DNA from 2 places in the Microbacterium plantarum genome. Region 2 is predicted to be linked to the other one. Evidence: predicted binding sites of a transcription regulator. Region 2 holds the regulator's gene; the other holds the start of a gene.
What was found. Region 2 encodes LexA, which represses DNA repair genes until DNA is damaged. Its sites were predicted from a motif close to TCGAACANNTGTTCGA; they were not measured.
Positions count from the first base shown of each region.

Region 1 (3,410 bases), 1.6 Mb from region 2:
GCCTTATGAGAGTCCTCGCGACAATGCTCTTGCGTAGCCGACGGCCGCCTCGTAATGCCTCGCTGAGCGCACCCGCCGACACCGATCCGGTTGCCGAAGAGGAATCGGTCGCGGACGATCTCGCCGACTTGCTGCGAGCCCATGACGAGGACTTCTCGCAGTACGCACGGACTCTGGGCGCAACGCTGGGTCGCGGAGTCGCCGCCCTCGCGCTCGTCTCACTCTTCGCCCTCACCCAGCTCAACCCAGACGCGCCCCGGCTCGTCCTGCCACGGTTCGACGGCGGCGACGCACTCGCCGCGTTCGGTGTCGTCGGCCTGTTCGTCACCACTCTGCAACTCGCCGTACGAGACCCCGGGGCGCTTCAACAGCCCACAGCATCGGCAGGACGGCAGCAACTACTCACACTGATCGCCGCGCTGCTCGTGCCCACCTCGCTCGGCTTGGGCATCTACATCGCCATCCCCTACATGATCGAATCCGCGCCGACCGGCATCGACCTGGTGCGCGGCTTCGGCCCGATAGCTATTGGAATCCTCCTAGCGCTCTTCGCGGCAGACGCCGCTGCGGCAGTCCCCCTCCCACCGACCGACCCAGCTGTGCGTCGCACGCGCCGGAAGATTGCCGCGGAAGAACAGCGCGCAGCCCTTTCCGCGCTCAAGCTCCGCGCGGGGCCGTCATCCGTGCGTGGGGTGATCGGCGACATTGCGCGCATCGTCGGTCTTGTGGTTGCTCAGCTCCTCGTGCTCAACGCGGTCACACCTGCCGACATTGAGGTGGTCGTGGCGCGCGCCGCCGCATTGACGGCTTTCGCCGTCTTCGTCACGGCTGCCGTGTACGACACGTTCGTCGCGGCCGCTCGCCGCCGGTGGTCACCGCTCACACCCGCGTTCTTGCCGTTCATCCTCGCCGTGGTCGGCGTCTCGGGGACGATCGTCATCGCGAGTATCGAATCGGCCGACGGGACGAACCCGGTCCGCGCTGCGGCCGACGCTCTTCTTCGATTCGCCGTCGTCACCTGCAGCAACGCCGGCATGGCGTTCTATCTCACCGGCCGGCGACGGCGGCCGCGCTCCGACGATGGTCCCGCCGAGAGCCGGCTTCTCCGAGCGATCGCAATCAAGCTCGCAGAAAGCAAGGCGAACAGGCTCCACGACGGTGTCCTGCGGGACGAAAGCAGGCGCCCTGCGACGCTGCCGTTGAACCGGCTCGCTGTCATCAGTCCGTTCGTCAGCGTCGTGTTCCCCCTCGGGCTGATACTCGCCGCCGCAGCGCGCGAACAGATCGCCACGGTCTCACCGCCGGAAGAGCGCGGCGAAGGGTGGGCGCGAGCCGCGGAGGTGATCTCGTGGACCGTTGCAAGCCTCGTGCTGATCGTCCCCGCCGTGGCACTCGCGATTTCCACCGCAACTACCACGTGAGTCGGCACTGCCAACCGGCCCGTCTGCCGGGTCAACCCTCGATTCGTCATGGAGAAACGACAAATCCAGGAGCTCCCTGTAGAGAAACGGGCTCCGCCGGGGCCGCCCATTCCTCCCCAACCGAGCCGCAAAATTGTTCTCCACAGATGTACGGATATTCGAGGTGAATGTCCGACCCCCTGGCAATAATGGGAACATGACAACGCACGGCGAAAGCGCACACGAACCGGATGCCGGCTCGTCGAGCTCGCCGTACGCGGGCATCGTCGATCGGGTGTGTCAGGCAGACGACCTGCTCCACGCGGCGAACATCGCCATGACCCGTGCGCTCGCCGAGGCGGGGCGCAGCGCTCTGAGCGTCGCTGCGCGCTCCGGCGAGCGGCCGCGCGGCATGGGGTCAGACATGGAGATGCGCTCGATCGCTGCGGAGATCGCCGGGGTGCGACGGTCGCACGACCGCCGCGCGCAGAACGAGATCGACCACGCGCTGACCATCGTCGACGACTACCCCGCTGTGTTCGAGGCGTGGGAGCAGCAGCGCATCACGCGCGACCACGTCGACGTCGTCGTCCGGATGGGATGCGGCCTCGCCGACGACATCCGCGACGACTATGCGCGGCAGGCGATCTCGATCTGCGAGCGCGACATCGCCTCGCGCGTGCGAGAGCCGCTCCGCAACCTCGCCGCCCGCATGGGGTCCGAGTCCTTCGCCGAGCGACACCGCACCGCCGCGGCGAAGCGAGGCGTTTGGGTGACGCACGGCACCGACGGCATGTCCGAGCTCGGCGCCACCCTGCCGACGGTCATCGCCGCGGGCATCCACGACCGCCTCACCGCCATGGCGCAGACCGTCAAGGATGCCCGTGCTACCGCTGCGGGGGCGCCTGCGGATGGTCCGGCAGGGGATGCTGTCGCGGGTGAGGGTTCTGCGGCGGCGGATGCTGCGGCGCCGGCCGATGGTGGCGCGCCTGATGTCCGCACGATGGATCAGCTGCGCGCCGACATCCTCGGCGACCTACTGCTCGGGGGCGCCCCTGTCATCGACCCGACGTACGGCAGCGACGCCGCCGGGCCGCTGGGTGCGATCCGGGCGCAGGTCCAGGTGACGCTGACATCCGAGACGGTGACCGGCGTCGACGACGCCCCCGCCGAGCTCGTGGGCGCCGCGCTCATCGACGCCGACACCGCCCGCAAGCTCGCCGGCCGCGCCAAAATCTGGAACCGGCTCTTCATCGACCCCATCACCCGCACCCCGGTCGAAGTCGACACCTACCGGCCGACCGCGGCGATGAGCAGACTGCTCAAAGCACGAGATCAGCACTGCCGATTCCCCGGATGCCGGAGGGCGGCCATCCGCTGCGAACTCGACCACACCATCGATTACGCCCTCGGCGGGCACACCCACATCTTCAACCTCGCGCACCTCTGCCAACGACACCATTCGATGAAGCAATTCACGAAATGGGAGGTCAGGCAGATCGGCGGCGGGGTTTTGGAATGGACCTCACCCCTGGGCCGGGTCTACCGCGAAGACGTTCCGATCCCGTCGGTGTGTTTCGTTCCCGACGCCGGCGGGGCGCCACCACCCGTGGTGGGCAACGATGAGCCGCCGCCCTTCTGAACTGGCCGGCGCTGGCCGACGCTGCCCGGCGCCGTCACACGCCCCGGATGCGCTCCGCTTCGGCGAGCACGACCGGATCCTCGCATCCGCGCGCGAAACCCGCGATCCGCCGGTCGATGTCGCGCTGCAGGATGATCGCGCCGATGCGCTCCGCCAGCGGCGCGAGCCACGCCGGACGGCAGGCGAAGTTGTAGCGCCACACCGCGAGCGAGCGCGAGGGGTCACCCTCGACCGGACTGAACCGCCATCCGCCGCCCATCCGAGCGAAGAACCACGAGCCTTTCGTCATCTTCATCCCGACGTTCGACGGCGGGTTGTACGAGACGTACTCGCTCTCCATCGCCAGCCCGAATCGCTGCACCGTGTAC
Region 1 covers NZ_CP141117.1:2,833,492-2,836,901, forward strand. The annotation lists gene VC184_RS13625 (hypothetical protein) at 24-1,421, shown strand; gene VC184_RS13630 (HNH endonuclease signature motif containing protein) at 1,618-3,042, shown strand; gene VC184_RS13635 (SRPBCC family protein) at 3,077-3,410, opposite strand, start outside.
Region 1: the regulator LexA is predicted to act here: its motif matches at 1,568-1,583, upstream of VC184_RS13630 (HNH endonuclease signature motif containing protein).

Region 2 (3,410 bases):
CTCCAGAGCGTTCACGATCGTCTCGGTCCGTCGGAACCCGTGCCCCTCGCCCGCGTACAGGACATAGGCGTGGGGCACGCCCTGCGCGACGAGTGCGTCGCGGATGGCCTCGGCCTGCGCCGGCGGCACGACCGCGTCCTCGTCGCCCTGGAGAAGCAGCAGCGGCACGCGGAACCCCTCGGCGTGGCTCAGCGGCGAGCGCTCGATGTACACGTGCTCCGCTTCGGGAAGGGGACCGATCAGGCCGTCGAGGTAGCGCGCCTCGAAGTCGTGGGTCTCGGCCGCGAGGGCGCGGGCATCGCCGACGCCGTAGCGCGAGACGCCCGCGCCGAACACGTCCGTGCCGACGAGCGCCGCCAACACGGTCCAGCCACCGGCCGACCCGCCCTCGATCGCGAGCCGTGACGCATCGGCGAGTCCGTCGGCGGCGAGGCCGCGTGCCGCCGCCGCGACGTCATCGACGTCGACGACGCCCCACTGGCCCTTCAGCCGTTCACGGTACGACCGGCCGTACCCGGTCGACCCGCCGTAGTTCACGTCGAGCACACCGATGCCTCGGCTGGTGAAGTAGGCCGCCTTGGCGTCGGCGGTGCCGCCCACGTGCGACGTCGGCCCGCCGTGCACCCAGACGAGGTACGGCGGCAGCTCGTCGGTCGGCGCCGTGACATCGGGGTTCGTCGGCGGATAGGCGAAGGCGTGCACCGGGCCGTGGGGACCCTCGGTGGTGATCTGACGGGCATGGGGGATCCATGCCTCGTCGATATCGGGGGTACCGCCGCGCACCGCTGTCGTCTCGCCGCTGTCGAGATCGACCAGCCAGAGCCCGCTCGCCCCGGGCATGGCGCCGCTCACGAGGGCGCGGCTGCCGCGGACGTCCTCGATCTGCAGTCGAGCGGTGGCGGGGAAGGGGAGAGGGATCGCGCCGCCGTCGCGGTCGACGATCACGAGCTGGTCCGAGCCGTGCGTGCGGACGGCCACGACGCGGCCGTCGTCGAGCGGCGCGTACCACCGGGTGCCGAGGACCCACAGGCCACCACCCGTGTCGGCGTCGGCGGGGGAGACCGCGACGGGTGCCGCGCCGGTCGCGGGGTCGACGCGATGGAGGTTCCAGCGCCCCGTCGGCTCGTCGAGCAGCAACAGCTGGCCGTCGGATGTCCATTCCGGCTGCAGCGCGGCCGTGCTGCCGCCGGCCACCTCGCGGACACGATCCGGGGCGTCGAGCTCGATGACACGGATGCGGGTGCGGTCCCAGGGCATGTCCGGGTGATCCCACGCCACCCACGCGAGCTGTGATCCGTCGGGTGACAGTGCCGGCTGAGCCACAAAGTCGCTGCCCCCGGCGAGCTCCGTCACTCCCGCTTCGTCGCCGCTCGCGGCGTTCTCATCGCTGCTCGCGCCGTCGATCCGCACGATGTGTCGTTCGGGAGTGCGCCCCGGGCGCTCGCGCTCGCGCACCGCGAGAAGCGCGCCGTGCTGCCAGCGGAGACCGCCGTAGTGGGTGCCGCTCTCCTCTGGGGTGAGCGCCTCGGGCTCGCCGCCCGGGCGGAGGCGTCGAATGCGCTGGTCCGACTTGTCGACGAAGAACAGCTCGCCGTCGTCGGACGCCGTCCAGGCGCCGCCGCCATACTCGTGCACACGCGATCGCGCGTTCCCGGGCGCGGGGAGGACGACCTCCACAGAATCGTCGCGGCGGCGGCGCATGACGGCGACGCGACCGGCCTCATCGGGAAGGGATTCGCCCCACCAGATCTCATCCCCGACAAAGCGCGCGCCGTCGAGGCGCAACGAGGACGCGCTGGCCCACGAGGCGGTCAGGGGGGAGGGCCAAGAACCGTACGGGAGTTGCTGCTGCGACATACCGTCACGCTACGCGAGCGGATCCGGGTCGTGCCGGACGACGGGAGGGGATGCCGCCGAGTCGCGGCATCCCCTCCCGCAGTTCCGTCGGTGCGGCGAGGTCAGACCGTGCGGAGGACGGCGACGACCTTGCCGAGGATGGTGGCGTCATCGCCGAGGATCGGCTCGAACGCCGAGTTGCGGGGGAGGAGCCAGGTGTGGCCGTCGCGCTGACGGAGCGTCTTGACGGTGGCCTCGCCGTCGAGCATGGCCGCGACGATCTCGCCGTTGTCGGCGGTCGCCTGTGCCCGCACGACGACCCAGTCGCCGTCGCAGATGGCGGCGTCGATCATGGAGTCGCCGACGACCTTGAGCATGAACAGCTCGCCCTTGCCGACGAGCTGACGCGGCAGGGGGAAGATCTCCTCGACCTGCTGGTCGGCGGTGATCGGGACGCCCGCCGCGATGCGGCCCACGAGCGGCACGAGGGCGGCGTCGCCGAGGGCGGGCGCGGCGTCGGCGGGGTTCTCGCCGGCCGTGCCGGGGAGGTCGATGAGGACCTCCATCGCGCGGGTCTTGCCGGGGTCGCGGCGGAGGTATCCGCTCAGCTCGAGCTGGTTCAGCTGGTGGGTGACGCTCGACAGCGACTTGAGGCCGACGGCGTCGCCGATCTCGCGCATGCTCGGCGGGTAGCCGTTGCGGGCGATCGCGTGCTGGATCACCTCGAGGATCGCGAGCTGCTTATCGCTCAGATTCTTGCGTCGTCGCGTCTGCGGCTTCTCGCTCATACCGCCGGTCTCCTGTCGTCGCGCCCCGTCCCCGACCCGATGTCGGAGGTTCATGGTGGGCTCTCGCTGTCGAAAAGGTAGCCCGATCCGACAGCGACATCACGGAACGCTCCGCGTGTCTCTTCGATCGGTCTCCGATTTCGGTGGGTGGTTGACACCACACAATATCGAAGATACGTTCGGAACCGAAGTTCGCACCCGTCTCTCCCGGCCGAGAGGCGGGAGCGAATCTTCCTACCGCTCCCGAGGAGATGTCATGACCACGATCGATGCCCGCTTCGCACCGGCCCCCCGCACCCGTCTGCGCCTGACGCGCCGTGGACGCCGCGTCATCGCAGCGATCGCCGCGCTTCCCGCCGTCGTCGCCGTCACCGCTGCCGTGCTCTCCGGCGGGGGAGCACTCGCGTCCAACGAGGCGGGCGCGCCCGAGGGGTCGTTCACGACGGTGACCGTCATGTCGGGCGAATCGCTCTGGTCGATCGCTGAAGAGGTGGCGCCGGCCGCCGACCCCCGTGACGTCGTCGACGCCATCATCCGGCTGAACGCCCTCGGCTCTGGTCAGCTCGAGGCAGGCCAGACACTCGCCATCCCCGCCGAGTACGACGCCGCGAGCTGAAGCCCGCCGTCTTCGGCGCAGAAGCTGGGGTGCGGCCACGCCGGACTCGGACGCGGCCTAGCATGGGTGGGATGAGCCCGAGTCTGGATGATCTGCCCCTCAGAGACGATCTGCGAGGCCTCACCCCGTACGGCGCCCCGCAGGCGCCGCTTCCGGTCGCGCTGAACGTC
Region 2 covers NZ_CP141117.1:1,028,368-1,031,777, forward strand. The annotation lists gene VC184_RS04860 (prolyl oligopeptidase family serine peptidase) at 1-1,857, opposite strand, end outside; gene lexA (transcriptional repressor LexA) at 1,959-2,624, opposite strand; gene VC184_RS04870 (LysM peptidoglycan-binding domain-containing protein) at 2,881-3,240, shown strand; gene VC184_RS04875 (histidinol-phosphate transaminase) at 3,312-3,410, shown strand, end outside.